DNA from 4 places in the Bradyrhizobium sp. USDA 4454 genome. Region 1 is predicted to be linked to each of the others. Evidence: riboswitches for the same ligand, from Rfam matches in the RefSeq annotation. Region 1 holds a riboswitch; each other region holds the start of a gene.
The links. Region 1 has a riboswitch for cobalamin ahead of ACVIW0_RS34905 (TonB-dependent receptor). Riboswitches for the same ligand answer to the same signal wherever they lie in the genome.
Positions count from the first base shown of each region.

Region 2: it holds a riboswitch for cobalamin, as region 1 does, so the genes downstream of both, ACVIW0_RS24005 (DUF1636 family protein) here and ACVIW0_RS34905 (TonB-dependent receptor) in region 1, are expected to answer to the same signal.
Region 3: it holds a riboswitch for cobalamin, as region 1 does, so the genes downstream of both, ACVIW0_RS06860 (ribonucleoside-diphosphate reductase subunit alpha) here and ACVIW0_RS34905 (TonB-dependent receptor) in region 1, are expected to answer to the same signal.
Region 4: it holds a riboswitch for cobalamin, as region 1 does, so the genes downstream of both, metE (5-methyltetrahydropteroyltriglutamate--homocysteine S-methyltransferase) here and ACVIW0_RS34905 (TonB-dependent receptor) in region 1, are expected to answer to the same signal.

Region 1 covers NZ_JBTRCN010000001.1:7,490,055-7,498,130, forward strand. The annotation lists gene gspD (type II secretion system secretin GspD) at 1-406, shown strand, start outside; gene ACVIW0_RS34895 (tetratricopeptide repeat protein) at 483-956, shown strand; gene ACVIW0_RS34900 (PepSY domain-containing protein) at 949-2,436, opposite strand; gene ACVIW0_RS34905 (TonB-dependent receptor) at 2,439-4,721, opposite strand; cobalamin riboswitch at 4,828-5,022, opposite strand; gene ACVIW0_RS34910 (CobW family GTP-binding protein) at 5,109-6,086, opposite strand; gene ACVIW0_RS34915 (amidohydrolase family protein) at 6,034-7,524, opposite strand; gene ACVIW0_RS34920 (ABC transporter ATP-binding protein/permease) at 7,731-8,076, opposite strand, start outside.
Region 2 covers NZ_JBTRCN010000001.1:5,129,597-5,137,672, forward strand. The annotation lists gene cobN (cobaltochelatase subunit CobN) at 1-2,463, opposite strand, end outside; gene cobW (cobalamin biosynthesis protein CobW) at 2,463-3,497, opposite strand; gene ACVIW0_RS24005 (DUF1636 family protein) at 3,494-3,868, opposite strand; cobalamin riboswitch at 3,961-4,171, opposite strand; gene cobO (cob(I)yrinic acid a,c-diamide adenosyltransferase) at 4,208-4,861, shown strand; gene ACVIW0_RS24015 (cobyric acid synthase) at 4,873-6,321, shown strand; gene cobD (threonine-phosphate decarboxylase CobD) at 6,365-7,330, opposite strand; gene cbiB (adenosylcobinamide-phosphate synthase CbiB) at 7,340-8,076, opposite strand, start outside.
Region 3 covers NZ_JBTRCN010000001.1:1,470,374-1,478,449, forward strand. The annotation lists gene ACVIW0_RS06850 (hypothetical protein) at 1-1,524, opposite strand, end outside; gene ACVIW0_RS06855 (radical SAM/SPASM domain-containing protein) at 2,479-3,360, opposite strand; cobalamin riboswitch at 4,724-4,939, shown strand; gene ACVIW0_RS06860 (ribonucleoside-diphosphate reductase subunit alpha) at 5,037-6,974, shown strand; gene ACVIW0_RS06865 (ribonucleotide-diphosphate reductase subunit beta) at 6,965-8,038, shown strand.
Region 4 covers NZ_JBTRCN010000001.1:1,705,404-1,713,479, reverse strand. The annotation lists gene ACVIW0_RS07725 (hemerythrin domain-containing protein) at 1-160, shown strand, start outside; gene hemN (oxygen-independent coproporphyrinogen III oxidase) at 655-2,007, shown strand; gene metE (5-methyltetrahydropteroyltriglutamate--homocysteine S-methyltransferase) at 2,724-5,069, opposite strand; cobalamin riboswitch at 5,168-5,369, opposite strand; gene ACVIW0_RS07710 (nodulate formation efficiency C protein) at 6,500-7,414, shown strand; gene ACVIW0_RS07705 (hypothetical protein) at 7,869-8,045, opposite strand.

The sequences.
Region 1 (8,076 bases):
CAGCGTGAACGGCACGGTGCGGCTCGACGTCGAGCAGGAGATCAGCAACGTTCCCCAGAGCAACGGCAGCACGGTCAACCTGACGCCCACGGTGTCGGAACGGCGGGTCAAGAGCCAGATCTCGGTGGCCAACGGCCAGACCGTGCTGCTGGCCGGCCTGATCAGCGAACAGCAGAGCGGCGCCCGCAATGCGCTTCCGGTGCTCGACCAGATTCCCGGCCTCGGCGACGCTTTCGGGCATCAGAGCAACGGCACCCAGCGCACCGAGCTGATCATCTTCATCCGCCCGCAGATCATCCGCAACGGCACCGACGCCCAGGTCGTGGCCGAGGAGCTGCGATCGAAATTGCGCGGCAGCATCGCCACGACATCGACCAATGCGCCGATCACCACCAGTTTCCACTAAGCGGAGCGACAGGATGCGCCGCATGCGTGCGCCACGGAAAGGCCTCTGCGCTTCGCTTGCGGTCGCGCTTTGGGCCATGAGTGCCTCCGGCGCCAGTGCCGACAGCCTGGCGCGCGGAACCGCCGCCTTCCATCGCGGCGACTACGTCAGGGCATCCCGCGAGCTCGCGCCGGCCGCCGAGCGCGGCAATGCTCGCGCCCTCGGCCTGCTTGGCTTCATGTATGAGCACGGTTTTGGCGTGCCGCAGGCCTATGACGCCGCCGCCGATTGCTACTACCGCGGCGCCGTGCAGGGCGACCCGTTCGCTCAAGCCATGCTCGGCCTGACCTACGACAAGGGCCACGGCGTTCCCGTGGATTTCGTGCTGGCCTACAAATGGCTCAACCTGGCGGCGGCCCGCGCGAACGGGCGGCAACGCGATGCCTATCTCCGCTTCCGCGATGCAGTCGCATCAAAGCTCTCGACCTATGAGATCATTGCCGGTCAGCGCTTTGCACTGGGATGGGTTCCCGACCGGCCGGCGGCAGACGTGCACCTGACGGTCAAGTAGCTCCCCAGGCGCGGGTGACACGGGTCTCCTTAGCGCGGCGCAGCCGACGCCAGCCGATCACGATGCCGCTGATCGAAACAATTGTGCCGACCGCTGACAGCAGCCAGACCACAGCATCGCGCGCCGGCCAGTAGTACAGCAGCAGCGGGAAGTCGAGACTGTGCAGCGCATTGAACAGCCAACGGTAGGACCGCCGGTTGTCGTCACTGCGGTCGAGAATTTCACCAGTAACCGGGGAGATGTGTAGCCAGGTCTGCGCCGGATCGTCGAAGCCGATCCGCAGCACGGGAAGCTCGCGCGCCTGGTGCAGCGTGTACCAATAGGCATCGGGTTCATCGAGTTGCAGCACCGAGGTAACCGCGGCGCCGGGCATCGCGCGCCGGGCGGCGGCGATGATCTCGTCCCGCGCGAGCGTCGCGGGCGCACCGGTCGAGGGATCGGCGAGGCTGCGACGGCCTTTGCCGTCGTCGAGCATCATCAGCTTGCGATCGCCAATCCAGACGAAGCGCGCCTCCGCCGCCGGCACCGACGGCGACGACCGGAAGTCCGCGACGATGCCGGGCGCGTCATGGCCGCTATAGGCCACCGCGATCTCCCGGGTGACGCCGCGAGCGGAGAACGCACCGCCGGGATTGAGCGACAGCCAGCCGCTGAGCATCCAGGTTAAGACGAAGATGCCGCCGATGAGACCGGCGATGTGATGCCAGGCCATCCAGCCGCGATACGGCGAGATCGCGCCGCTTGCGTAGCGACGCACCAATCGCAACCGGAGAATGCCGATCCAGAAGCCGGTGACCGCGACGACGAGGCACGCGCCCGAGATCCACAGCACCACGTCCCGCCACAGCGGGCCGTCCTTGCGCAGCACGGTCGGATAGATCCAGTGCGGGATCGAGCCGAGCCAGTTCCAGATGCGCTCGCGCCGCGTGGTGTCGAGCGCGATCTCGCCGCTGGGCGAGGAGACGTAGAGCTCGGTGACATCGGGATCACCGAGGCCGATCAGATAGAGCGGCCGCATCGGATCGAAGCGTGCGGTGACCGACCATTGGTCGCGCGTCACCGTATCGCGCAATTGCGGCCGCACCGCATGCGGATGATGGCGAGCGACCGCGAGTGCCTGATCCGGCGTGACATGGTCGATGACAGCACCGTCGATCGCCGAAATGGTGACGGCGCCTCCCTTCCAGCCGGTCACGCGATAGACTGGCGTGTCATCCATCATCGCGAGACGGAGATCGCGGGGATAATGCTCCATCTCCGCGATCGCCATCGCCCGATCCGGCGTGACCTGCACCTTGCCCCACGAAATGACCGGGAGCGCGGCAAGTCGCTCGCTGTCGGTGAGGCGCGGAAACGCCACATACATCATGACGAGGCCGGAGATGAACCACATCGCGAACAGCAGACACGTCGCAATGCCGATCCAGCGATGGATGACATACAGCCATCGCCGCCCGCGCCGGATCAGAGCGTTGCGCATGATCAGAACTTCACGTTGACGGACAATTCGGCGGTGCGCGGCATGCCGAGCAGCCACTGTCCGGTGCCGTTCGCGGTGACCGCGTAGACCTTGTCGAACAGATTGTAGACGCGGAACGCGACCGTGGTGCGGTCATCCGGTTTCCACCTGATGCCGCCGTTGACGACGTTGTAGCCGGGCCGCAACTGGGTGTTGGCAAGGTCGGAGTACATGGCGCCGACGATCTGCACGCCGCCATAGACCGACCAGTTGGGCGCGAAATCCCAGGTCAGCCAGACGTTCGACACCTGCTGCGGCACGTTGACCGGAACATTGCCGTTGTAGCTGACGATCTTGCCGCCGACCACCTGGCTGTTGTTGTCGTACCGGGCGCGCAGCAGCGCAAGATTGGCATCGACGCGCCAGCCGTCGTTCAGCGCGAGCCCGATCGAGCCTTCGACGCCGCGGGATGATTGCTGGCCGATCTGCAATGCCAGGCCGGCGGTCGGATTGCTCGGATCGGGAATCGTCAAGCCGGTCTTGACGATCTCGTAGCCCGCCAGCGTCCACTCGCCGCGGCCGCCCCAGAACGACTGCTTGACCCCGATCTCGGTCTGCTTACCGGTCGCGAGTTGAAAGGTCTTCTGCGAGGTCGACAGCGAGATCAGGTTGCTGACCGGATCGACGCCGACCGCATACTGACCATAGAACGCGAGGTTCTTGATCGGCTCATAGACGAGGCCAGCGCGCCAGCTGGTGCCCGACAGCGTGGTCTCAAAACTGTTCGCCGGCGTCTTGTAGTCCGTCCGGTCGACTTCGGGGCGGTCGTACCTGACGCCTGTCACGAGCGACAATTGATCGGTCAGCGACAGACGATCCTCGGCGAACAACGCATACTGATTGACCATCGCATTGAAGCCGGGCGTGGTCGCCGTCGTGGTCGCGAAGAACGACCCGGGATCGAACACGTAAGGATTGACCGCCGACGCGCCGCCATAGGGCGAGTTGTTGGTGTGGGTGAAGTCGATCCGGTTGACGTCGAACCCGGCGACGAACTGATTCGCGAGCCCGAACACATGACCGCTGAAGCTTGCATCCATCCGGTTGCCGAGTTGCTCCTGGTCGTGGAAGATCTCGATATAGCTCGTGCGATCGATCAGCCGGGTGTTCGGATTCCAGGTGTAGTTCTCGATGTCGCGCCAGTGCCGCTCGCTGGTCAGGTAATACAGCGTGTTGTTGAGCTTGATGCCGTCGATGACGTCCCACTCGGTCTTGAACTGGGTCCAGCTGTCCTGGTAGCGGATCGCGCTGTCCGATGCGTTGTAGTTCTTGGAGCGCAGCGCGTCCTGGATCGCGCCGCCAACCAGCGGCGTGCCGAAATAGCGCGACGGGCTGCGGTCGCCATAATCCTCGGCCAGCGTGAAGGCGAGATTGTCCGAGGCCTGCACCCGCACGGCGGCGGAGACCACCGCGTTCACGGTCTTGTCGCGATCGACCCAGCCGTCCGACATGTTGCCGGTGGCGTTGATGCGATAGGACACATTGGGATTGACCGGACCGGCGCTGTCGACCGAAAGCCGCCGCGTCATGTTGCTGTCGAGCGAGACCTCGGCCTCGTTGTAAGGTGTGCTCTGCGGCTTCTTCGGGATCACGTTGATAACGCCGCCGATCGCGCCTTCGCCGTACAGCACAGAGGCCGGGCCGCGCAGCACCTCGATGCGCTGCGTCGACCAGGTGTCGTAGGGGAACGTCAGCGTGCCGGAGCCGATATAGAAGCGCGTGCCGTCATACAAGGTCATCACCGAGTTGCTGCCGGCGAAGCCGCGGGTGCTGAATGACAGGCCGCCATTGCCGGGCGCCGGTGTTGCGATGAACCCGGCCGCGTTCTGGGTAACGGCATCGAGCACATTATGCTGGCCGCGTTCGGCGATGGTCTGCGCCGTGACGATCTCGACGCTGGCCGGCGTCTGTAGCGGCGTCAGGTTGAGGCGGCTGCCGGTGCTTCCTTGCGTGGTGGCGTTGAGCGTCGGCGATGCCGTCCCCGATGTGCCCGACGCTGCAGCACGCGGTGGGCCGTCCGCTGCCGCTGACGGCGCGGGTCTGACGCGCGGCCGCGACGCCGCCGCCAGGTTCTGGCCTCGCGCCGCAGGCTTCGGCTTCGCTGAGGCCGAGGGTGCGACCTCGATCGGATCGAGCGCGGTGGGTGGCGGTGTTTGTGCTGAGCCTTCGGCCGGCAGCAGCAGCGATGACAGGGAGCAAACGAGACCGAGGCGCCATTTGCGCGCAACGGGAGCGGACGGAGACATGAAAACGACTCGCGGTAACGTGGCACGTCACCGCGAACGCGGACAGGGCCTTGCCGAAAGGGCAGTGCTCCGATCCCACCAGGACGCCCCCGCCCGATGTGCTCGCGTGTGACCACGACTGACGGCAGGTCTCCTGGCTCACGGGTCATCGCCTGTCGACGCCTTCCCGGACTGAACAGCCCAGTGGCAAATTGACGAAAGGCTCGCCGTTTACAGTTGCGGGGACAGCTGCGGCATTGGGGCACCCCCGCACCGCATTCCCTTTTGATCCCCGAAGGGAACCGTCGGCAAAAACGATAGGTGGTGCGGGATGGGCTGTCAATTGGTGGGCCGTGCATCCTTCGAGACGCCGCTTCGCGGCTCCTCAGGATGACGGGAAACTCCGCTTCACTCCGCTTCGACGCATCCCTGCATCACCTCATCGATCTCGGCGCGCGAGAGCGCACCCATCTCGGCGATGAACACGATCCGCGTGCGTGGCACGCCTGCTGCCGGCACGCCGCCGGCAGCCAAGGTCGCGCGGCCGCCGGCGAGTTGAAATACCGTCAGCCGTCCGGGCTGCTCGACCGTTTCGAACAATCCCTTCGCGCGCGCCAGCTTCGGCGCCAGTTTGCCGATCGCCTGCTGCAAGCGCGGCAGCCGCACCGGCCGCTCCGATGTCCAGCTCAGCGTCTCGAACCGATCGGACACCGGCCGTCGCGGTGCGGTCTCGCGCGGCGCCGGATCGAGATCCGCGGGAAACAGCAGCTCCGTCGGCACCTCGCCGTGCAGCGCATCGACGATCACCGCCGCCGGACGCACCGCGCGCACGGCGTCGCGGATCGCGGCGCACGCGGCTGCATCGGCCAGATCGACCTTGCTCAGCGCCACCACATCGGCGGCCCGCAGCTGCGCGCGCAGCAGCGCATCGTCCAGCGCGGCCACCGGCTGCGTGGCGTCGACCACGCACAGCACGGTCTCCAGCGGCGCCTCCCGCCAGATCACGGGATCCATCAGATTGCGCACAATGTCCGAGGGATCGGCGATCCCGCTGGTCTCGATCACGATGAATTCGGGACGCGGATCACGCCGCAGCAAATTGGCGAGCGTGCGCAGCAGGTCGCCTTCCAGCGTGCAGCAGATGCAGCCATTGCTCAGGCTGACCACGCCATCGCTGCTGCCTGCGATCAGCTCGGCGTCGATGTTGATGGCGCCGAAATCATTCACCACGGCGGCGATGCGCTTGCCTTGCGCATGCGCCAAGAGATGGTTGACGACGGTGGTCTTGCCCGCCCCGAGAAAGCCCGCGACCAGCAGGATCGGGACCGGCACCTCAGCCCCCGGTGACGGGCCGGCGCACCGGCCGACCGGGACGCGCCGCGACATCGAGCACGCCATCATTGATCAGCGGCTGGCCGCTGACCACGAGGTGGCGCACGCCTTCTGCCGGACGGTTCATCGCCGAGAAGGTCGCGCGATCGCTCAGCGTCTCGTAGTCGAACACCACGACATCGGCGTCGGCACCCGCCTGCAGCCTGCCCTTGGCACGCATCGCCGGCGTGCTCGCCGACAGGATCTCGGCCGGGATCAGCGCGCATTTGCGGATGCCCTCGAGCAGCGACAGCTTCTTGCGCTCGCGCACCCATTCGCGGATGAAGCGGGTGAAGCAGCCCGCAGAACGCGGATGCGAGGTGGCATCATCCGGCAATGGCCAGGCATCGCCGCTGTAGGGGCGGCCGTCCGACAGCGTCCACGGCATCGCGTCGGAGGCGATCGCGCCGCCCGGATACAGCACCGCCATGTCGAGCAGGTCGCGGTGATGCGAATTGTTCTCGATATCGAGCACATGCCACAGCACCAGCGCCGAGGGATCTGCGGCTTGCGCAGCGAGCAGCTCCTCGCGGCTGCCGAAACGGTGACCGTCGGTCACACGCTGCACCGAATCGTAACCGAGGCCGTTGCGCTCCTCGAACTTCGGATCGCTGAAGAAGGTCGCTGCCAGCACGGTCGAGCCGGTGCCGTAGGGATAGGCTTCCACCGTGATCGGCAGGCCCTGCGCCTGCGCTTTGGCGATCAGCGCGACACAGCGTTCGATGTCGGTCTTGCTCGACGAGTTGAAGTGGCAGATGTGCATATGCGCACCAGTGGCGCCGGCATAGCCGATCAGGCGGATATAGGCCTCGGCCGCGCTCTCGGGGTCGATGCGCGACATGTAGGCGACGTGGGTGAAGGTCGGCACCGCATGATTGGCGGCGAGCTGGCACACCGCGGTTAATTCCTGCACGCCGGCGCCCGGCGCATAGGCGTTGAGGATGCCGATGCCGATGCCGCCCTCGTTCAATCCATTAGCGAGACGCTCGAGGATGCCGCCGACCTCGCTTTCGGTCGCGACGTTCTCGATCCAGCGGCGATCGCGCATCGCGGCGCCGAACGATTCCAGCGAGCTTTCCGAATTGGATCCGGTCATCGCGCCGATCCGCGCGAACGCCCAGTTGGCGGCGGCACCGTAGTTCAGCACCCGCCCCTGCTCGGCCTGGCGCTTGTACCAGGACGCCACCGGCAGCACGCCGGCCTCGAGGTCGAGCGATGTGGTGACCCCGTCGAATGCCTGCATGCGGTCGGCCGGAATGGTCTGGCCATGCGCGTGCAGGTCGATGAAGCCCGGCGCCACCACGAGCCCGGTCGCGTCGATCTGCCGCTCGGCGCCACCGAGCCCGGTGCCGACCGCGGCGATCTTGCCGTCGACGACAGCGACATCGCCGACCGCGTCCATCCCGCTGGCCGGATCCACCACCCGGCCGCCGCTGATCACCAAACCACTCATCTCGTCACTCTCCGCCTTGTCCAGAGCCGCGGTCCCGGCCGGCCGCTCCAATCAAGGCTTACGTCCCCTCCGACGTCGGGCCAACAGCCAAAAATGCATCGCTTCCATCGCGACGCTCCGACCGGATCGTTGCGACGTGGTGTAGCGCGATCATCTCTCGCGCGATGCGCGAAGGCGGCGTCAATCGGCTTGATCTTTTTGCGCGCTCAAATGCCCTCGAACTGCAGCCGCGCCAGCCGCGCATAGAGGCCGCCCGCGGCGACCAGCTCGGCATGGGTGCCCTGCTCGACGATCCTGCCCTGGTCCATCACCAGGATGCGGTCGCAGGACAGCACGGTCGCCAGCCGATGCGCGATCACAAGCGTGGTGCGGTGGCGCATCAATTCCTCGAGCGCGGTCTGCACCAACGTCTCACTTTCGGCATCGAGTGCGGAGGTCGCTTCATCAAGCAGCAGCAGCGGCGCGTCGCGCAGGATCGCGCGGGCGATCGCGATGCGCTGGCGCTGGCCGCCGGACAGCGTCACGCCGCGCTCGCCGAGCTGGGCGTCGAAG
Region 2 (8,076 bases), 2.4 Mb from region 1:
GTCGCGGAACAAGCCCGACACGCGCAGCGTGACGTCGATACGGGGACGACCCAGTTCCGCCGGTGCGATGACGTCGTAGCCGACCACCCGGCCCGATCCGTGATCCCAGCGCGGCGCGATGCCGGCGAGATGCAAGGCCATCGCAAAGTCCTCGCCGGCGGTGCGCATCGTCGACGAGCCCCAGAGATCGACGACCAGTCCTTTCGGCCAATCGCCGTGATCCTGCAAATGACGACGCAGCAGCTCCTCGGCGAGTTTCACGCCCTGCGCATGCGCCGACGGCGTCGGCACCGCGCGCGGATCGACTGAAAACAGATTGCGCCCGGTCGGCAGCACGTCGCTGCGCCCGCGATAGGGCGAACCCGATGGTCCCGGCGCGATACGCCGCCCCGCCAGCGCCTCGCGCAACGCGGCCCGCTCCGCGTCGCCGCACGCGCCATGCCCGAACACATGCAGGCCGTCGCCGAACTGGCTTTCCTTGAGATCACAGACGAAACGATCGATCTGCGGGATAGCTTCGGCTGCGGAGACCGAGGCTGCGAGACCGAGATCGTCCTCCAGACCGGCGATCCGCGCCTCCTCGCGGATCGCGGCGATCAGGCGCTGCCGCCGCGCCGGATCGAGGCCATCAGCGGTCGAATATTCATCGAGCAAGCGCTCGAGACCGCGCAAGGCTTCCGGCACCGCGGCCTGCGCCAGCGGCGGCGGCAGATGACCGATCGTCACCGCACCGATCCGGCGCTTGGCCTGCGCGGCCTCGCCGGGATCGTTGACGATGAAGGGATAGATGACGGGCAGATCGCCGATCAGCGCCTCCGGCCAGCACGCCGATGACAGCGCAACCGACTTGCCGGGCAGCCATTCCAGCGTGCCATGCGCACCCATATGGACGACGGCATCGATGCATTGCTGCCTGAGCCACAGATAGAACGCGACATAGGCATGGCGAGGCGTGCGCGAGAGATCATGATAATCGGCGTCGCGGCGAGTGGCATCGCCGCGCTCCGGCTGAACGGCGATGACCGACTTGCCGCATTCGATCGCGGCGAAATGAAAGGCGCCGTCGCGACAATCGGGATCATCCTCCGGCGCGCCCCATGCGCGCGCGAGATCGTCCAGTAACTGCCGCGGGAGGTTGGAAACCGCTGCGCGATATTCGGCGACATCCCATGTCAGTTTCGAGCGGAGCAGCACGTCGCCCAGCGACCCCACCGGCTCAAGCTTAAATCCCGCCGCCGCGAGATCGGCCAGCAACGTCTCGACCGAAGCAAGCGCATCGAGGCCCACAGCATGCGCGATCTGATGCGGACGGCCTGGATAGTTCGACAGCACAAGCGCGACCGTCTTGTCTTGGGCCGGCTTGCTCGCGAGCCGATGCCAGGCTGCGACGCGTGCAACGATGGCTGCGACGCGCTCGGCATCCGGCCGGTGTGCCAGATGCGCGAATTGCAACTCGGGATCACGCTCGCCCGGCGACTTGAAGCTCACGACGCCGGCAAACAAGCGGCCGTCGACCTCCGGCAGCACCGCATGCATCGCGAGGTCGCCGGGCGACAGACCGCGCAGCGACTCCGCCCAATCCTCGCGCCGCGCCGTGGACAGGGCGACCTGAAACACCGGGCACGAGGCCGCATCGAACGGCGTTGAGCCGTCGTCGCCCGCCGCGGAGAACGCAGTCGCATTGACGATGGCGGCCGGCGGGCGCTGCGCGAACTGAGCGCGCAGCGAATCGGCGACGCCAGCCGCCTTCAGCGAAGTGACGAAGACGCCGTGGGCATCGAATCCCTTCGCCCGCAACGCATCGATCAGCGCATCGACCGGCGCGGTGTCGCCGGCCGCCAGATACGAACGATAGAAAGTCACCAGCACAAGCGGCCGGCCATCCGATGCAGGCAGCGCCGCGACCGCACCGCGCCCGGAATCGTAGACGCCGATCTCGGGAAGATCGATTTCACCGACAATAGGTCCGGCATAGAGCCCGGACGCCAGCGCCAGTTGCGCGATCACGGCCTGCGCGGCAACGGGGCCGCCCTTGTCGCACAGCACTTTCAGGCGACGCAGCGTCGAGACCGGCAGCGTCGAAAATTCATCAAGCCGCAGATCGTCGCGTCCGTCCGCCGGCAGCACCACCAGGGCGATGCCGCGTTCCCTCGCGAGACGGTGCACCGCGGCCAGACCGTATGACCAATACGGCTCGCCGCCGATCAGCCGGATCAGGATGCCGCGCGCGTGCGAGAGCGTCCGCTCGAGATAGGTGTCGACGGACAGCGGATGGCGCAGCTCCGCGAGATTGGCGAGCCGCAGCGACGGCAGCGCGGCGCGGCCGCGCCGCCAGCCGGCCGCAAACGCCGCGAGATCGCTGTCGGAGAACGACAACACCACGAGATCGGCCGGATCCTGGCCGAGGTCCCTTGGTGTCGCGGTCTCTTCAAGGCCGCGGCTCTCGCGAAAGACGACGTGCATCAGACACCAAGCCGTGCCCTGATTGCGGCTTCATCGATATCGCCGTGTTCGCCGATCACAACCAGCTTCGACTGCCGCGGCCGCACGCCCCAGGGCATGTCGAACTGATGCCGCACCCGCTCGCCGACCGATTGCACCAGCAACCGCATCGGCTTGCCCTCGACCGCGATGTAGCCCTTGGCGCGCAGCACGTTCTGCTCGCGCGCCAGCCCCTTGATCGAGGCCAGCAGCGCATCGATATCCGTAACCTCCGGAAGATCGATCACCACCGAATTGAAATCGTCGTGCTCGTGTTCGTCCTCACCGTCGTGATGCGAGGGCCGTGATGCTAGGTCCTCTTCCGCCGCAGCCTCGAGCCCGAGGATCACGCGGGCATCGATGGCGCCGTCGACAATGGGCAGCATCGGCACCTCGCGCGTCATCTCGGCCGCGATCACTTCTTTTGCCGCCTTGATCCCCTCCGCTCCGGCGAGATCGGCCTTGGTCAGCAGCACGATATCGGCACAGGCGATCTGGTCCTCGAACACCTCCGACAGCGGCGTCTCATGGTCGAGATTGTCGTCGGCGGCGCGCTGCGCGTCGACCGCGGCCACATCAGGCGCAAAGCGGCCGGCGGCAACGGCCTCGGCATCGGCCAGCGCGATCACGCCGTCGACCGTGATCCGCGAGCGGATCTCCGGCCAGTCGAACGCCTTGAGCAACGGCTTCGGCAACGCAAGGCCCGATGTCTCGATCACGATGTGATCGGGCCGCACGGGACGCGCCAGCAACTGCTCCATCGCCGGGATGAAATCATCGGCGACCGTGCAGCAGATGCAGCCATTGGCGAGCTCGACGATGTTCTCGGTCGGGCAATTGGCGTCGGCGCACGCCTTCAGGATGTCGCCGTCGACACCTTCGCTGCCGAATTCGTTGACCAGCACCGCGAGCTTCTTGCCGTTGGCATTGCGGATCAGGTGCTGGATCAGCGTCGTCTTGCCGGATCCGAGAAAGCCGGTCACGACCGTGACCGGAACCTTGGCGAGAGTAGTCATTCGGCGGCCTCCGGCACGACGGGAAGAGGTGGAATGCGGGCAAGCGATTGCTTGCGAAAGATTTCGGGACGGCTGCGCCACGGCACGATGCCGTCGGGCGCCGCGGCATAGGCAGCGGCGCCGGCGATCACATCCCTGGCATTGGCTTCGGACAAGCGGCCATAGACATAGGACCACCGCCCCGGCGCGCTGAGCGCGACCGAGCAGCCCTGGCTGCACGCTGACAGACATTCGACGGGAACCAGATTGACGTCATCGGGCACGCCGGCCTCGACCAGCGCGGCGTGCAGGCGCGCGCCGGGCGCGGTCTCACCTTCGCCCAGCGTCTGGCCGGCGCGGCAGGTGATACAGACATGAAGTGTAACGCTCATCGCCCTTCCTGGATTGACACGGGAAGCGATGAGGCACACGAGCCTGATGTGAACAGGCCCGTTCCCCGTCGCGGAACACCCCGTCCGCCGGTCTCACAACTGCTGCGCTGGCAGGTCTCCCGGCTTGCGGAGCAGGATTTCTCCCTTCGATCCCCGCCTTCCCGATCCCTTTGGGGAATCAGTGGCTTTGGGCATCTCTCCGGTCACGGTCGCGGGGGCGGCTGCTTTTCAGGCCCGACTTGAGCCCTATCGCATTCCCTCTTCGCCTGTCATAGGACAGGAACCAACGCGGGCCCACCATTCGTCCGCGGCTCGAACTTGTCAAGCCGAAGGAACGCCATGACGTCTGAAGGAAACGGGGCCGAAGACGAGATCGTCAGCAGCGAGACGTCGCTGGACGCGCGCCACGCATCCAAGATGGCGAAAAAGAAGGTCGCCCGCGACAAGATCATGGCGACCAAGAGCGGCGAGAAGGGCCTGATCATCGTTCATACCGGCGCCGGCAAGGGAAAATCGTCCTCCGCCTTCGGCATGATCCTGCGCTGCGTGGCGCACGGCTTTCCCTGCGCCGTGGTGCAGTTCATCAAGGGCGCGTGGGATACCGGCGAGCGCCGCCTGCTGACCGGGCATTTCGGCGATCTCTGTCAATTCCACGCTATGGGCGAAGGTTTTACCTGGGAGACGCAGGATCGCGCCCGCGACATCGCGGCCGCCCAAGCGGGCTGGGAAAAGGCCAAGCAGCTGATCGCAGATCCGAACCTGCGGATGGTGGTGCTCGACGAGATCAACATCGCGCTGCGTTACGACTATCTCGCGATCGATGATGTCGTCGAGTATCTCACGACGTCGAAGCCGCCGATGACGCATGTCGTGCTCACCGGACGCAACGCCAAGGACGAATTGATCGAGATTGCCGATCTCGTTACCGAGATGACGCTGGTGAAGCATCCGTTCCGCTCCGGCATCAAGGCGCAGCCGGGCGTCGAATTCTGACAGGCAGCACCATGGCGCGCGCATTGATGATCCAGGGAGCCGGCTCGGATGTGGGCAAGTCGCTCATCGTCGCCGGCCTCGCGCGCGCTGCCACGCGACGCGGCCTGTGCGTGCTGCCGTTCAAGCCGCAGAACATGTCCAACAACGCGGCCGTCACCGTCGACGGCGGCGAGATCGGACGCGCGCAGGCCTTGCAGGCGCTCGCCGCTGGCGTCGAGCCGCACACCGATATGAACCCGGTGCTGCTGAAGCCGGAAACCGATGTCGGCGCCCAGATCATCGTGCACGGCAAGCGCATCGCGACCGCCCGCGCGCGGGAATATGCCGCCATGAAGCCGTCGCTGATGGGCGCGGTGCTGGAGAGTTTTGGGCGTCTGAAGGATCGCGCCGACCTGGTGCTGGTCGAGGGCGCCGGCAGCCCGGCCGAGGTCAATTTGCGCAAGTCCGATATCGCCAATATGGGCTTTGCGCGCCAGGCTGATGTCCCCGTGGTGCTGGTCGGTGACATCGACCGCGGCGGCGTGATCGCGCAGCTGGTCGGCATCAAGACGGTGATCGATCCCGACGACGCCGCGATGATCCGAGGTTTCGTCATCAACAAATTCCGCGGCGATCCCTCGCTGTTCGACGACGGCTACCGCCTGATCGGAGCCCGCACCGCGTGGCGTGGCTTTGGCGTGCTGCCGTGGTTCGCTCGCGCCGGCGAGCTGCCGGCCGAAGATGCGCTCGGGCTCGGCGAGGCGCGCAAGCCCGGCCAGTGCAAGATCGCGTTTCTGGCGCTGTCGCGGATTGCCAATTTCGACGATCTCGATCCGCTCAAGCTCGAGCCCGGCGTCGATCTCGTGATGGTGCGGCCTGGCGAAGCCATCCCGGGTGATGCGCGGCTCGTCATCCTGCCCGGCTCGAAATCGACCCGCGGCGACCTCGCCTTCCTGCGTGCACAAGGCTGGGATATCGACCTGCTCGCGCATCATCGCCGCGGCGGCCATGTGCTGGGTCTGTGCGGCGGATACCAGATGCTCGGACAGATCGTCGCCGACCCCGAGGGGATCGAGGGTCCTGCCGGTGAAACCCGCGGCCTCGGACTGCTCGATGTCACGACCACCATGACCGAACAGAAGACGCTGACCCGCGTCAGCGCGGTACATGCTGCGACCGATCAACCGATCAGCGCCTACGAGATCCATATCGGGCGCACCGATGGGGCGGATCGCGCGCGGCCTTTTTCATGGCTTGGCGGCCTGGCTGAAGGCGCCGTTTCTGCCGACGGGCGCGTTCACGGCAGCTATCTGCACGGCCTGTTCACCTCGGACGATTTCCGCAAGGCGTTCCTTGCACGGCTCGACATCCCCGCGGCGGATCAGCCTTATGGCGCGAGGGTCGAGAGCGCGCTCGACGCGCTGGCCGAGCACATCGAGACCCATCTCGATGTCGAAGGATTGCTTGCGCTGGCGCGCTAGGCGTTTCGAGCGAAGTGGACACCGGTTCGCGCGAACGCAACAATCAGACCGACAGTACGGCGGAAAGGCGAGACCATTCGGTTTCGCTGCCCGGCAGACCGAGGCGCAGCCAGCCCGGCTTTAGCTGGAAGACGCGCGACCATATTTGCGCACGGGCAAGTTTCTCCTGTGCAACCAGCGCATCGCCGACGTCGTAGAGACGAAACAGCGGCGTGCCGCCGACCAGCGTCCAACCCTGCACTTGCGTCTCCGTATCGAGCCTGGCGCAGTCCTCCGCCAGACGTGCAGCAGTCGCCTTGGCCCATTCCCGATCGAGCAAGGCGCGCCGCCCGATCGCGATTGCGGCGCCGGAAACTGGCCATGGCCCTACCATTGCCGCAAGCGCAACAATGTCAGCCTCGCCGCCAACGGCGAAGCCGAGCCGCAAGCCGGCCAGCCCATAGAATTTGCCGAATGAGCGTAGGATCAGGAGGCCCGCTCGTCCCGCTTCCGACGCAAGCGAGATACCGGGTACGGCATCCGCAAAACTCTCGTCGATCACGAGCCGGCCAACGCGCGGCAGCAGCGCCAGCAGGTCGTGCCGGTCATGGCGCTGTCCATCGGGATTGTTCGGATTGACGACGACGGCGATGTCCGCTCCAGCGAGTGCGGCGAGATCGGACACCTCGGTGACGTCCCAGCCGGCCGCCGACAGCACTGCAGCATACTCGTTATAGGTCGGCCCAAGGATGCGCGCGCGCCCGCCCGGCGCCAGATGCGGCAGCAACTGAATGGCGGCCTGCGCACCGCCCATCGCCACGATCGGCGCGCTGGTGCTGTAGGCCTGCTGCGCGGCGGCGTGCAGCGTTTCGATCTCGGATCGCGATGGCAGCGCGCTCCATTGCCGTGGCTCGACGTCGACCACGGGATAAGGTACCCGATTGATCCCGGTCGACAGGTCGATCCAGTCTTCCGCAGCCCCGCCGAAGCGTTGCCGGGCGACGTCGAGATTTCCACCGTGCTCTTGCATGTGCCGCTCTTACAGCAACGCCAGGGCGACGAACACCCCGGCCAGCAGCATCATGGCGTGACGATAAAGCTTCAGGCCGGCGAGAATGTCGGCGGCAAGCGGATCGCGGGCGCCCTCGTTCAACCAAGGCTCATCGGCGACGCGACCGTGATAGATCCGCGGACCGCTGAGCCGCACGCCGAGCGCGCCGGCCATCGCCGCTTCCGGCCAACCGGCATTCGGTGAGCGATGGCGGCGCGCATCGTGCAGCATGCACGCCCACGCCTGCGAACGATCTGGGGCGAGCAGCACGAACAGGAGGCCGCTCAGCCGCGCCGGAATGAGATTGGCGAGATCGTCGATCCGGGCCGACGCCCAGCCAAACGCCTCATGCCGCTCGGTGCGATGGCCGATCATGGAGTCCAGCGTATTGATCGCCTTGTAGCCCAAAATTCCCGGCAGGCCGAACAGCGCGCCCCAGAATACCGGCGCCACGATGCCGTCGGAGGCATTTTCGGCGAGGCTCTCGATGGTCGCGCGCGCGATGCCGGCATCGTCGAGCGTTGCCGGATCGCGGCCGACGATTTGCGCGACCGCCAGACGTGCGGCCGCGACGTCGCCGGAGGTGAGCGGATTTGCTACCGCGGCGACATGGTCATGCAGCGAGCGCAACGCCAACAGCGGCCACGCCAGGACACCAACAAGAATAACACGCACCCACCCGGATGCGAGCGCGGACTGAATCGCCCAACCGATCGCTGCCGCCA
Region 3 (8,076 bases), 6.0 Mb from region 1:
GACCAAAGAAGCATCAAAGCTTTCGCTGGCTGGGAATGGCGTTGTGGCCGGGGCGGCACCGCCTTGGTCCATCGTCCGTGCGAGGTATTCTTCAGAGGCAAGGTTCCGCAGTCGCGAGTTCGGCTGCGAGGTTGCAGCATCGAGAAACTCTTCTCGGCCGGCACTTTCAATGGGCAGGTTGGCAGTTGACTCCAGTTCCCGCAAAAACTCCGGCACAATAAGATCGTCCGCGACCAGGAAGCCCTCCAGATCCGCGGCTTCGAAAAGCTGTTTCTGGGCTATGCTTTGCACGGGCGAAGGGACGACCAGATTCACCCGCGACGCCGGTTCCGGTGCATCGAAGGCCATCCCCGGCAGCAAATCATCTCGATCGATGCCATGGAAAAGCGCCCCTTGGTCGGCGCTTTGCAGGTTCGAATGGGAGGCTGCGCTCATCGTTCGCCAAAGCGCCGATTGATCGTAGGGTGCGGCTGCCATCAGGCTCTCGCGATCCGTAGCATCGAAAAGCTCTTCCTGAGCAAAACTCTGTACGGACGAGAAAGCGGGGGCGCGCATTCCCTGCCAAAGTAACGGTGCATCGAAGCAGGAGACCGCAAGCTCTCCGCTCCGCGCCGCGTTGTCGAAAAGCAGATCCTGCGCGACACTTTGTGGGGGAGAATGAGCGGCCAAATCCATTTCACGCCAAACCTCCGGAGCATTGAGATTGCCAGCCAGCAATACGCCCTGATCCGCAGCATTCTCCAAAAGCTGGTTCTCGACAGTCAGCATGGACGAACGCACGGCCGGCTGAGTTGGCGGATGCGAGCCACCTCCTTGTCCTTCTAAATTGTCCTGCCTGACGCCCGCGCGATAGTCGCGGAGTCTGTTCAAAGCGTAGCGGAGTTTCGTGTCTTTCGGGAACAAAGTATCGGCGTGACCGCGCAACTTGTCGGCACTGAGCCTGGCAATGGACAGGGGGCGGAGAGCTGACGCCAACTTCCGAAGACTGCTTGCGTAATTTCCGGCCGTTTTCGCGTCGATCCCTCGACCGAAGCCTGCCTCGGCGGCCTTCCTAATGAGGCGTTCGTCTTCGTCCGATGGACGGTAATGTGTCGCGGTGATCCGAGCGGCGGCGCCAGGCTTGCGGTAGCGGCTGACCATCGACAATGCTGGGGCGATAACCTTATCGTTTGGCAATAGCTTCTTGGCGCAATCGAGCAACGTATCATCATCGAGGGCTGCCATGGATTTGCCATCCTCCTTCAGAGCCTCAGCCAACTTGCGAAGGCGGCGATCGTAAATGCTGATGGTTGTCGGCCCGGGCAGTGGTCCTCGCTCGAGGGCCACACCAGACGCTGCCTGGATCAGGCGATCGTCTTCCTCACTAACATCGTAAAGCTGCCTGTGATCATATATAGGCCCCAGCTGTTGCACGTCTGCGAGCTGCTGCTCAAAGTGGACTTGCTGCGGTTGCGGTTGTTCCACGGTTGTCTCAGACGCAGCGGGACGATTACCGGCAGGGTTGATATTGTCAAATTGGTTCATGGTCGCGTCTCCGCTTGCATCGGTCTCGGCGCCTCGGTACTAGCGGTGGCTGACCAAAACCTGACGTGGCCCCCAAGCACGACAGAGAATGATAGCGAACAAGGGCGGCACCCAAGGCGATGGTGTGTGTTCGCGTCGCGAAAAGGAGAGCGCAGGATGACAAATCCTTCAACTGAGGTTCGAACTGAAATGCGATGCGAGGACCTCGATCCAACGCTCAGCTCGCGATCGCGAGGATCCCAGGCCTGTCATCGTGATGATCGGTCTGCCATTGGCCGAGTTCGCGATTGATGAGAGGAGAGCGTATCGCTCCTTCAGCCGGATAATCCCTCCCCCCATGAGAACGGTCGTCGGCCAATACTGTTTGCGCTATGAGCGTCCTATTGAGCGGAAGATCAGCGTACAATGTCGCAGTTGATTCTGCGGCAGAATCTCACGATGCGCAGGTGATGACCTTCCGGGGAACGAGTTGTCGGATGCCCACATCGCACGGTTTGTGGGAGCTGACGGCACCGGCGCCGCCGTGTGCGGGTTTTCTTGGGACGATCCGCAAGTCGATGTCGTTGTGATCGATCGTGGATGAAATATTCTGTAGCTATTCACCTGGCTGAATTGCAAGCGCAACGTTGGTCGAGTCAAGGCGGGCATGTGGGGCAGGCCCGTTACGCTCTCTTGTACTCTCGAAACTTCCATTGGAGAGCGGTGTTGAATTGCTGAACACGGCAAGGGCTTTTGGATCAATCGAGAGGCACGAGATCAACCGCGAGGCCGAATCGTTCGTCATCCTGCCGGAAAAGCATCTACCACCTCCAGTCGCACCAGTTGAACATAGGCGATCCTCGGGGCTCTCTTACGGGCGGGCCCCGGCTCGTGCATTTCGCCGAAGCGCGCTCTGATCCGCCTTCTGGCACGAGTCCAGCTGGTGCGGCGAGCTTCCATTGGTATCGCCATTCCTCACAGCGCGCGGGCAGGGGCCCTACAGCATTCCGGCTCCGGTTTGGCAAATTCACACGTCCTGCAAAGTAGAAAGCCATCCGTACCGTTCATGCGGTCGGCGATTTCGCTAAAGATCCGGCCTTCGAACAGATCTTCGTACTCGTCGCGCAAAAGATTCCCAATGACATGACGCCGCTCAAAATCCATGCAGCACAAGGTAACATCGCCGTTTGGAAGAAGGACATTCCGATGTTGCTGTTTCCCATTGCATGTCAAAGTGCCGGCGATCGGCTGCCGCGGGGTGATCATTTTCGGATCTATATGTCCTCGCCTGCTACTCAGCGGCCGCAAGCGTTGCAGCTTTTTGGCGGGGATTACATCGGCTAGATCAGGATGGATTTTACCCAGGATCACAAATTGAATCGAGGGAATGTTTGCCTCAATCAGTCGGCGCATGACATTGATGTAGTTTTTTCCGACGAGGCGGCTGTTCATATAAGTGCCATCGTCGGGAACGTGCACGACGAAAGTCTTGAATCGGAGCATTTGCAGACGTCGAACGTCAGTCCTGTTCATTCCAACAAGGGTCGTGAAGATCCGGACGTCGTGGCCGCGTGCGTAAGCATGCTCAACCATCGTGCTGCAATGCGGATGCAACCAGGGTTCCGAATATCCGGAAAAACTAATGCCAGTAGCTGTCGGTACGCGTGAGAGACATTGCTTGAAATCCTGAACACCCAGATGCTTGGCTTGGGATACGGGCCTTTGGCGATCTGCAAACTTGTCCTGGGAGCAATAAGAACATCTGACGATGCAGCCGGTGGTCGTGGTTATCTCCAATACCCGATGGCCGGGCTCAACCACACGCAACTCTTGTAAGACCCTAGGGTATGCCGTCATGTATCTGGTCCTTTCAGGTGCCGGAGCAGGCAATTGCCGCAGATCGAGCGCAGCTAACGCAGCGTCGCGTCTTGCCTGAAACGATCGCAACCGGAGTTTGGACGTTGGGCCAGATGCCTTGAATGAAGCCCGTGCCTTGCCACGCTGGTTTCGACAACAGGCTACAGGAGGACCCGTACGGCGCTCCTCTCTCTGGGTGTCGATTGCCGCCTACCACCATGTCTGCGCCTAGCATCCTCCTTTCCTCCAGAAACACGTCAGCTCGACAGCTCTTAATGTTGTCGAGGAGAGCCGCAAATCGGGCTCCGGGAGGTGCTCGATCCTGAGGACCACATCATCTCCGTGTCGCCGGACCGCGCAGTCAATCGCCGACATGAGACCGCCCAGAGGCGACATACGTTGTTCCGATCGGGTCCGAAATGCCAAGCTTGTTTGCCAAACAGTCGTGGCTTGCGCCGAATCCTGCAACATGACGTCGGGTACGATTCAAGCGCGTCGGGCGTGATCCAGCACGGCCCTGGAGGCTTTCGCGCGTTGCGAAGAGTGCTCTGGGTCGCGATGAGAGGCGCGAACGATCCGGAAATCCTGATGGACGCGGCCGAGTAGGACCAACCTGACTTCTTTGGGCACCGAACAGTAGGCGAAGCCTTTATCGGCAGATCGCGAGAATGGGCCAGACAATTGGTCCGCTACAAACATGCACCGGGCACGTGCCGAATTGATCAGAAGGGCGGCGACCTAGATGCGCCGCGACCAAATCGATCTGCTATGCGCGCCGAACAGCAGCTGTACTGGCTAGAAAGATATTGACCAGGCGATCTCGGTGGGACGGACCTGCTCCTTCATTGTGAGACAAGGCTTGCGCCGACGGTAAATTCACGAAGGGAGCCGGTTTCGTCGCGCTTACAGCGGCTTAGCCGCTGCGAGCTCGATGAGCTTTCGTGTTCTTCAGGGCCCTCAGCCGTTCGAGCAGCGAGATCGCGCGGGGAGCGTCGTACGTCGAGGAGCTGACTGCGTCGGCTACGTCCATGATAGCTTTCCAGCGCCTTAGACACGATTTCATCTGGATCGTTGACGCTGATAGCTTCGAAGATCTTGAGCTGAAGATCCGCTCATACTCATCGGAACGGAAAAAACGGTCTCAGAGCCTTTGGTAGGATCTACGTTCCAGATCAGCATAGACTGATGAATGGTCGGCCGGATTTCTGGATTGATTTGCCTGAACAGCCACAGGTGGACGTGTATGGATATCGGAACATACCGGTGCTCGGCGCCGGCCGCTCCATTCATTGACTTCGCGGTGTCCTCTTCTGAAGCTTGATGTACCCCAAACGAGACTTGACGAATCTCGGCATGTGACGCCTAGATGTAGATCTGTCATGGTTCTTCCATCCTTTATCTTGTAGGACAGGAAGCTAAGAGGGAACCCGGTGCGCCGAACGGCTACTCCGGGGCTGCCCCCGCAACTGTAGGCGGTGAGCGGTTGTCATCATGGGCCACTGGCGCAGAAACGCGCCGGGAAGGTCGACAGCCGCAGCGACCCGCAAGCCAGGAGACCTGCCGCGACAGAACAAACGTCCTCGGGCGGGGTGCCCCGGTGGAGCGCTTGCACTGAGGGACGTTTGTCTCCCTGCAAGTCGTCCGCGGCCCCGGCTCCAAACATCGCGGGGTTGCCGATGTCGCCGTCTTTTGATTTCGATCAACAGGGTCACCTCGTTACACCATCCAGTGTGCGGGCAGCGCACGCACAGGCAGAGCTTGCCCCGCTTCAGCGGTCTGTTGCGCAGCCTCCATCGCTGGCCCCGCTGCCGCGTCCCCTCGCGCCAGCTCCAAAGCCGTCTGACCTTGCCCTTGATCGATCGCGCGACAGCCTCCTGACATCGTTCGGCAAGCTGACATTGACCGACCGTTATCTGCTCGCGGGCGAAGGCGTCCAGGACATGTTTGCGCGGGTATCGTGCGCGTTTGCGGACGATGTTGCACATGCTCAGCGTCTATATGATGCAATGTCCCGACTGTGGTTCATGCCGGCGACGCCGGTGCTCTCGAATGGCGGCAGCTCGCGTGGTCTACCCATTTCATGCTTCCTCAATTCGGTCTCGGATTCGCTCGAAGGTATTGTCGGCGTCTGGAACGAGAACGTCTGGCTTGCCTCCAACGGCGGCGGCATCGGTACCTACTGGGGGAATGTTCGCTCGATCGGCGAGAAGGTGAAGGGCGGTGTCACCTCGGGCATCATCCCGTTTATCCACGTCATGGACGGCCTGACGCTGGCGATCAGTCAAGGCTCGTTGCGGCGGGGCTCGGCGGCAGTCTATCTCGATGTCCAACATCCCGAGATAGAGGAGTTCCTTGAGATCCGGAAGGCGTCCGGCGACTTCAATCGTAAGAGCCTCAACCTGCATCACGGCATCAACGTTACTGACGAATTTATGCATGCCGTGCGAGCCGGGACAGCGTTCGCGCTTCGCAGTCCAAAGACCAGCGAAATGGTTCGCGAGATCGACGCTCGCCAGCTGTGGCAACGTATCCTTGAGAACCGGCTGCAGACCGGCGAGCCTTATCTCTTGTTCATCGACACCGTGAACCGCGCCCTTCCCAAGCACCAGCGCGACCTCGGCCTCAAGGTCTCAACCTCCAATTTGTGCAGCGAAATTACCCTGCCGACCGGCATCGATCATCGCGACGAGGAGCGCACCGCGGTGTGCTGTCTCTCATCGCTCAATCTCGAGACATGGGACCGGTGGAGCGAGGAGCCGGGCTTCATCGAAGACATCATGCGTTTCCTTGACAACGTGCTCACCCACTTCATCACGGTGGCGCCGGAGGGCATGAGACGTGCCCGCTATGCTGCCCTACGCGAGCGCTCCGTCGGCCTAGGTGTCATGGGCTTCCACTCGTTCCTTCAGGCCAAGGGCATTCCGATGGAGAGCGTCCTGGCCAAGTCGTTCAATCTGAACATGTTCCGGAAAATCCGGCGTGATGCCGACGCGGCGTCGGTGACGCTCGCTCGCGAGCGCGGCCCTTGCCCGGATGCGCTGGAACGCGGCGTGATGGCGCGATTCAGCCATAAGATCGCAATTGCGCCGACCGCCTCGATCAGCATTATCTGCGGCGGCACGAGCGCTTGCATCGAGCCAGTCCCGGCCAACATTTACACCCATAAGACATTGTCTGGCGCCATCTCGGTGCGCAATCCGCATCTCGCCAGGGTACTCACGGCCAAGGGCGCCAACACCCCGGCGATATGGCAGTCGATCATAGCGCACGAGGGATCGGTCGCTCATCTCGACATCCTCTCGGAGCACGAGAAAGCGATCTTTCGCACCGCTTTCGAGATTGATCAGCGCTGGATCATCGAGCTCGCCGCCGACCGCGCGCCGTTCATCTGCCAGAGCCAATCGATCAACCTCTATCTGGCGGCCGACGTCGATAAGTGGGATCTCCATATGCTGCATTGGACGGCATGGGAGCGCGGATTGAAAAGCCTCTATTACTGCCGTTCGAAGTCGATCTCGCGCGCAGCGTTCGCCGGCAAAATCAGCGGCCGTGACGAGGCGGAACGACCGCAGCCGCAGCGCACCGACTATGAGGAGTGCCTTGCATGTCAGTGATTGACCTCTCGGCTGTCGATCCGCGCACGTTGATCGGCAAGGGACGGGTCGGCCTCCTGGACTCGACCGGAAGCTATGACGTTGATCGCTATGGCTGGGCTTACGAGTTCTGGAAACGTCAGCAGCAGACCCATTGGATGGGCGAGGAGGTTCCGCTCGGCTCCGACCTCAAGGATTGGGCGTCGGATCGTGTCACTGCCAACGAGCGCGCGCTGCTCACCCAGATATTCCGCTTCTTCACTCAATCGGACATCGAGGTCGGTGACAATTATCTCAAGCGCTACATTCCGATTTTCCAGCCGCTCACTGTGCAGATGATGATGGCTGCCTTCACCAATATGGAGACCGTCCATATTGACGCCTATGCGTTGTTGCTCAAGACGCTTGGCATGCCCAAGGCCGAGTTTGAGGCATTCCGCGGCTATGCGCAGATGCGCGCCAAGGCTGACTACATGCACCAATTCGGCGTCCATACTGTGGCCGACGTCGCTCGCACGCTGGCCATGTTCGGCGCCTTTACTGAAGGCATGGCTTTGTTCGCGAGCTTTGCCATGCTGCTTAACTTTCCGCGGCACAACAAGATGAACGGCATGGGACAAATCGTGAGCTGGTCAGTGCGCGACGAGAGTCTCCACTGCGAGGGCATCATCAAGCTATTTCACGAATGGCACCGCGAAACTGGCGCGGTGACGCGCTCCGTTAGCGACGACATCATCGACGTCGCCAGGACCATGGTGAAGCTGGAGGAAAACTTCGTTGATCTCGCCTTTGGTCTCGGCGAGATCGATGGCATGCGCCCTGAGCAGATCCATGCCTATGTCCGCTATGTCGCCGATTGGCGGCTGACCCAGCTCGGGATTGCCCCGGTCTTCGATTTTTTTGAGGCTGGTCAGAGCGGGTTTACCCAGCTCAAGCCGCATCCATTGCCCTGGCTGGTCGAGATCCTCAATGGGGTCGAGCACGCCAACTTCTTCGAGCAGCGCGCTACGGAGTACTCCAAGGCAGCAAGCCGCGGCAGCTGGGACGGCGAAGAGGGAGTATGGGCTACTTTCGGCCGTATCTAGCACGAACGCAACAACGCTTTTGCTCTTCGATTCTGGTG
Region 4 (8,076 bases), 5.8 Mb from region 1:
TCCGCTATTCAGCGAGACAGCTGAAGCGGCTTCCGACGCGCTAAGAGCCCATATTCTACAATTGGAACAAGAAGCTGAGGCCGAACGGAGCGCACTTGCGTTTTCGAGCGCGTTGGCCGGCAACCCGCGGCACAATGCGGAGAGGGATGGACCACGTTGATCGCTGCCGCATCCGGCAGGAAGTGGACATCATTTCATGAGGGCTCAAATGAAGATCGCCTCGCCGGCTTTCAGAATAAGCACGGGCGATATGCTTCTCCGCCCGACGATCGTTTGCTTTAACTGGCGGCGCAAGCGGCATGGCCGACGTTAAACGCGGTCTGATTCGAAATAATCGGCAGTAACAGGCTCGACCATGAGCATTGGCATCGCGCGAAACGGACATTTCTCAGCAGAGCTGTCGGACGTCAATTAATATCCGTTTGCTGCTTCGTTTCGTCTCGTTCTCGCTCGATTTGACCATGATGGGAGGTGCATTGCCAAGAAAGCTCATCCTTGCCGCGCGACCGCTTCATCAAATTCAAAACGTGAGGTATGCGCCGGTGGCATGACCTACCGGCCAGCCCATCAGTAACCGCGATATTTGAGGCAGCGCAAAGCTTACCATGCCCCCGTCCGATAATCGGGCGCCCAGAGAGCGAGAGAGGCATCGCAATGCGACCGGACCTAGCACAATCCTACGGGCAGCACCGAGTACCGCGCTACACCAGCTATCCGAGCGCCCCTCATTTCTCGGCATCAGTTCGGGAGCTCGACTATCAAGCTTGGCTCAAGTCCCTCGACGGCCAGCAGTCCGCCTCTATCTACGTGCACGTGCCATTTTGCCGAAGCATGTGTTGGTACTGCGGCTGCCATACATCTGTCACGAAACGCGACGATCCGATCGCGATCTATACGGCTGGATTGCGCACTGAAGCCTACCTCGTTGCAGAAGCCATTGGCCAACGACAGGCAATCTCTCATATCCACTTCGGCGGCGGCACGCCCACGATCCTGACACCTGAAGCATTCGCCGATTTGGTCGGCTCGTTGCGTTATTCGTTCGCCGTCCTGCCTGATGCTGAGATCGCCGTGGAGATTGATCCCCGCATGTTGAGCAATCCGATGGCCGAAGCCCTTGGCTATAGCGGGGTCAACCGGGCAAGCCTTGGCGTGCAGAGCTTCGACCCGGTTGTCCAACAGGCCATCAACCGCCCGCAGAGCTTCGAACAGACCGCAATTTCGGTCGAGCGGTTACGCCACGCCGGTATTTGCCGGATCAATTTCGACCTGTTGTATGGGCTGCCCGGGCAGACGGTCGATTCGTGCCTGGATACCGTCGGCAAATGCCTCGAATTGTATCCGGACCGATTTTCGGCCTTTGGTTACGCGCACGTTCCGACCTTCAAGAAGCATCAACGCAAGATCGACGAATCGACTCTGCCTAACAGCGTCGAGCGCTATCGCCAATCCGAAATGGTAGCTCACACATTGGTTGACGCTGGATACGTACGCGTAGGCCTCGATCACTTCGCCCTACCGCATGACAATCTCGCTGTGGCGGCGGAGCAAGGCAGGTTGCGCCGCAATTTCCAGGGATATACTGACGATTGCGCAGGCGCGCTTATTGGCCTCGGTGCCAGCGCCATCGGCCGGCTGCAGCAGGGGTTCGTCGCGAATGCTGTCTCAACCAAGGATTATCTCGCTCGCATCACCGAGGATCGGCTCGCGACGGCCAAGGGCTATCTACTGACTGATGATGATCGCTATCGGGCGGAGATCATCGAGCGAATTATGTGCGACATGACAATCGATCTCTCCGAGACGTCTCGCCGTCACGGCAGGGATCCGGATTCGGCCGTTGTCGATCATTCCCGGCTTGAAAGTCTTGTCGCAGATGGTGCCGTCGTGTTCGACAATGGCCGGCTTTCGGTAGCCGGCGGCGCCCGGTTTCTGGTCCGGAGCGTCGCCTCCGCCTTCGACGCTCACCTCGCTCGGTGCGGAGCTACGCACAGCGCGGCTGTCTAATCGTGTGAACGGCGGGCGTGCCAGTCTGGTCAGCCCGCACTTCAGCCACCAGTGAGTTGGCTTATCCGCGGTTCGGACCGATCTCGTGATCGTGGAGCATCCTGTTGTCCATCACTTTCGTGGTCGAGTGTCGATCTGTTCATCCATTCCAAAGAGTTACAAACCTTCGCCAGAGTGGAACGGGACAGACTGCCTGCGCAGCCAAATCAACAACAAATCACTCATGCATTGGTTGCTTGAGTAATGCTTGCTGTCGCGCTTACTCGCATGGTAGCGCCGCTTTAGCGGCAGGAAGGCGCCGTTAATTGCACTTCGCCTCGGTTGACACCAAGAGGGCCGGGCGTCGCCAGCCGCGGTCTTCGCTCGCCTCGGCAATCCGTTGTGAACGCGGCTCATCGCGGACAAACCTTAGTCTAGTTTTCCAATACTCAACTACGTTGGTCGCATACCACAGCATGATTGAGCCACGCTGAGCCGTGCTTTAACTTTGGTTCAGATTTACGGCGAATGTCCTCGCCGGCAATCGGACCATCGGCTGTCCTCCCTGCGCCGGTGGAAGTCGGCGATGTGTCAGCGTCGCTCCCCTCAGACTTAACTTTCGCCCGGCCCGCTAAACGCGGCCGGGCGTTTTTTTGTCCGAGCTCGGTCGAGATGATCGAGAGCGCAAACGCGCTATGAGCGGATCAGCGTCCTGGAGGAGAGAGCCAAGCGCAGGATCAAGGACCTGGCCGATCGGATGCTGCGCGCAGTTGCCGGGCGGCGGCGACCATATTGATCAGCGCCGGGCGAACCTCTTCCCATTTGCGCGTCTTCAGACCACAGTCCGGATTTACCCAAAGCTGCGAGTCCTGCAACCGCTGCCGAGCCAATGTTATCAGCTCCTTCATTTCCCCTGCCTCGGGAATGCGGGGAGAATGGATGTCGTAAACGCCCGGCCCGATTTGATTAGGATATTTGTAGCTCCTGAACGCGTCGAGCAGCTCCATCTTCGAGCGCGACGTCTCGATCGAGATGACATCCGCATCCATTGCAGCGATGGCGTCGATGATGTCATTAAACTCCGAATAGCACATGTGCGTATGAATCTGGGTTTGATCTGCAACGCCTGATGAGCATATCCGGAAGCTATCGACGGCCCATTGAAGGTAGGCCGCCCACTCCGATCGGCGCAATGGCAATCCTTCGCGGAGGGCCGCTTCGTCGATCTGGATCATGCCCGCACCGGCTATCTCGAGATCACGGACTTCGTCGCGGATCGCCAGTGCGATCTGCCGGCAGACCTCGCCTCTTGGAATATCATCGCGAACAAATGACCAATTCAGGATCGTTACTGGTCCGGTCAACATCGCCTTCACCGGCTTACTGGTGAGTGATTGCGCGTAGAGCCACCAATCCACGGTGATCGGCTTTCGCCGCAAAACATCGCCAAACAGGATCGGTGGTCTGACACAGCGCGAGCCATAGGATTGTACCCAACCATTCCTGGTAAATGCGAACCCGGCGAGTTGCTCGCCGAAGTACTGCACCATGTCATTGCGCTCAAACTCGCCATGCACGAGGACGTCCAGCCCAATGTCCTCCTGCCAACGCAGAGCGCGCGCGGTCTCCTCCTTGAGGAACTTGTCGTATTGCTCGTCGCTCATGGCGCCTTGCGCATGTGCTGCGCGGGCGTTACGGACCTCTGGGGTTTGCGGGAAAGATCCAATCGTCGTGGTGGGAAAGGCCGGTAGTCCAAAGCGTTTGCGCTGGATCTCGGCCCGACGGACAAATGGGCTGGCGCGCCGGCGCATGGCCTGGTCAATCGCTCGCATCCGTACCGCGAGATTCGCATCGCGGATCTTTGGTGAAGTCCGACGGAACGTCACGGCCGACTCCGATTCAGCGAGACTTTCAGCAACATTCTGATCACCCGCGAGTGCCCGCGCCAGGATCGCGAGCTCACGCATCTTCTGTACCGAAAAGGCAAGCCAGCTCTTGAGATCGGATGCAAGTCCGGTCTCGAGTTCAACGTCGACGGGCACATGAAGCAGCGAGCAGGATGGAGCGATCTGGACGCGATCCCTGCCTAGCTTCGCGATGGCGGGATCCAGTTGCTGGCGGAGCGTCGACAGGTTCGACCGCCATACATTTCGTCCGTCGATGACGCCGAGAGACATGATGAGGTCGCTTCGCCGGGCAGCAATGATCCGGTCCAACAGGTTCGGCGCGCGAACCAAATCCACGTGCAGTCCGGCAACGGTCATGTTCAAAGCTGTGTCCAGATTATCGCCGAGATCGCCGAAATAGCTCGCGACCATGATCTTGACGTCGGGTACTTCCTTGGCGAGCCGATCGTAGACGTGCAGCAAAGATTTTCGCGCCCGCTCCTCCAGATCAAGGACCAGGCAGGGCTCATCGCATTGAACCCAGTTTGCTCCCCGCTTGGCTAGCTCTTGCAGAACCTCGACATAGACCGGTATTAGCTCGTCCAGGAGCGACAGTGGCTGGAACGCAGGATCCGCACTCTTGCCAAGCTTCAAGAATGTGACCGGCCCGATCAGGACGGGGCGGGTCTGAAATCCGAGGGCTTTGGCTTCCTCGTACTCCTCGATAGGTTTTCGCGAGGACAGGCGGAACGTCTGTCCCCGACGAAATTCAGGGACCATGTAGTGGTAGTTGGTGTCGAACCACTTGGTCATCTCCTGTGCGGGCGCGCCATATCCGCCCGATCCGGGGCTGCAACTCGCATTCTGGCGGTCCCACTGTGAACCGCGGGCCATCTCGAAGTACGTCTTGAGTGAAACCGGCTCGATTTTCGACGCGTAGACTTCCGGGATGGCCCCAACCATGACAGAGGTGTCGAGCACCTGATCGTACAAAGAGAAGTCGTTGGACGGAATGACGGTGACACCGAGGGATTTTTGGCGGGCCCAGTTCGCAGCGCGCAGGCCAGATGCGTCCTCGAGCAATTGCTGTTCACTGATTGCGCCGGCCCAGTAACTTTCAAGCGCGCGTTTGAGCTCGCGTCTTGGACCGATCCGAGGCGTTCCAAGCGTGGCGACCGGAAGGGAGAGAAGAGACATAGCGCTAACCCCGTAGTTGGGGGCAAAGGCCATGGCGGACGCAAGCACGCTCGCCCGAGAGCGGCTGCTTGGCGTACCACCGGGACACCCCGCCCGTGGACGTATATGTGGTCGAGGCAGGTCTCCTGGCTCGCGGGTCATCGCCACTGTCCGGCCTTCCCAAAGCCTCACGGGCTTAAGTGACTTTGTTGGACAGCGGCTCGCCGCTTACAGTTGCGGGGGCAGCGCCGGCCTGTTCACCGGCTTCCCTCTTAGCTCCGGATCCAGCGGGACCGGAGAACCTCTACGATTTCGATTATCTGCAACAGACCTCTTCCGTCAACCTCTCAGATGACTCTCTCACGTCAATGCTGCCATCATCGGTGACTGAAATGGCTATTTGACATCGAAAGTGGACCACGAGTGGAAGCTCTCTCCAATATAGGTCTCAAAGGAATTGTCGAAGGCGCAAGTCGCGCGCTTCGAGCGTGCTGGCATTCGGTCTCTCGGCAGTCGAGAAGGGCCGCCGGGGGCAAAACGCCGCAAACCGTCAGCATGCCCGGCGCGCATGTTGATCTGCGTGCCAACCAATCCTGGTAGGCGACTTGCGGTCTGTGATGCCGATAATGCGCAGGAACGCATATCGATTCGCCTCAACGAACACTGAGAAACCCCGCAATGAAAATGGCTGTTTGGAGCGCCGTTGGCGTCTTTGCTGTCACCATCTTTGCGATCGGCCTGTTGGGGCGATTGGTGAAAGCGTTCATGAATCAATCCGTCAAACAGATGCTCTCGAGAATGTTGAGCAACTCGAGAGGAAGTTAGCGCGATACTTGATCGTTTCTCGCTTGCCGGCCCGATTCCACTGGAAACAGCGGCTCATCCAACCATGAATGCGGAGCCGAAGCAGCTGGACGATTGACTAGATTGCACCATCGTGCGCGTAGGCAGAAAACGCGCACACCATATCATCTGCCTGCCTGACGATGAGCTTCCGAACGATTCCGTACGCCCGGCAGTGATGACCGACTTTGGCATATGATCATTTGCGAGCCGATAGAGATCGCAGGCGTTCGGGTGACAACACCAGACCGGACGGTTCAAGACCTTTCAAAAATTCTTCCCGATTCCTCATTCGTAAATCTGCAACGGCCTTCGCTTGCGCCTCGAGGATCGGCTCCACAAAAGCTGAACAAGCCCGCGCGGATCGGCTGAATGGAAACATTGAAACGAGCGCCGTCGGAAAGCCAACAAACATTGCACGAATCTGGCGCGATTTGCCGGCTATTTCCTGGCACGAAGGATGCAAGCTCCGGGATGCCCAGGCTTCTCCCCCTGGGCAGGTCCAGCACAGCAGATTGAGGTTGTGATTGGCCCACTGAAGTTAGCGGCGCGTGACATCGAGGGGATAGCGCCTGCTCGCGCGGGACATCGCAGGCGCCCGCGTCACGTTGCCGCTAACTTCTTCCAATCGAGGACAGATTGAAGGCTGCCGCTTTGACGCGCAGATCAAAACCGATGGTTCGGCCGTGATGAAGAGAATGTCTGCAAGGCACGTGCATCGTCTCTGTCAATGGCTGATTTTCCTTGCTGGGCTGGTTGCGGCGGCCAGCAGTGCCCGAGCCGGCGAAAACGCGCTCGTCGAACGCGTCAAGTCAACCTGGCGAGCACGAGACGGTGAGACAATCGAGCACATTGTCTCCAAGGTCTCGAAAGTGGCGCACTTCGTCCCTCGAAACTGGGGAATCGCCGAAGGCATCGACCACACTGAGTATGTTTATCTTTCCTGGACCAGACATCAGGATAACAGTTCAGACGAACATTACGTTATTACCTGGAAAGTCGGGACCGACGGAAAGATTGAAGTTGCGTCTCCCTATGCAAAGCCCATCGAATTCGGCTGGCGCGCCCTGGCGCTTTCACTCATCGCCAGTGAAGTCACCGACGGCGAAAAAGACGCAAACCTTGGTTTTCTGCATAATCCGGCCAATTTCAACTTTGTGACGACCGCGCAGGGCAAGCTCGGAGATCTTCTCCGGCACGGCCGTTGTCATATCATCGAACCTGTTGTCGTGGATTACGTTACGGCGGCGAATGACAAGCCGACCGAGAAAGCGCACCGGTGGCGCGTTCTGCTGCTGGTGAACTGCAACATACCAGGCCCCCGCTACTTTACCGAAAATGGGGTCATCACCTTCGAGAAGCGCGAGGGGCACAATTGGGAGCCGCAATCTTTCCTTGCCAAGAGGATTGCGACTTTTCCTCCCGGCTCCTGGTTCCATCACATAGAGCCAAACGAACGGAACGCATTCAAGGGGGTGCGAAAGGCCTCGACAAATGATCGGGATGGCAGCGTTACTCCTTGAGCGCTGAGCGCCTCGGGGCGACAGCAGGCCCATGCGCTGGAGAATTGATGCGCCCAGCTATGCCAGCAGGAGGCAGGCCTCGCTCCGGCCTGCAAGCCCCAATCGGGAAAGCCAGGCATCAGGATGGCTCTTGCCCCTTCAGACGAGTAGCCGCGGCGGAACTGGTACAAAAGCCACATGCGAGCTCTCGCCAGAGCGCCATGCCATCCTTCACGGACCAAGCGAGGCGATGCTGACGCCAAGCCAGATCCGGCGTGCGCGCCAGCGCATCGCGCGACCAACAAGCACCCGCGGGAGCGAGTGCAGCGACGAGACCGGATTAAGAGGGACCCCGGGAACGGGGCAGTGATAGCGACGCCGGCATCCTCGATGGCGGCGGGCCCCTTTCCCGAGTGCCCCCGGCGAGGAGCTCCACAGCCGTGCTGCGAGGGTCGAAGATCGAATTGAGCCTGATCTAAATTTCCTCGCGCGCATTCGTCTGCGCGTCATAGATCTTGATTTGAAGCGTGGGAAAACGCTTCTTTAGTTCTGCTCCACCAGCCCGGGCGCCGTCTCTGGTTGCGAATTCGGCCTTGACTCGGCCGTCGACTTCAAGCGCGTAACAGGAGACCGGCAGTTCAGGGGTGGCCATAACCATTTCAATCCCATTGTGCAGCGAGGCG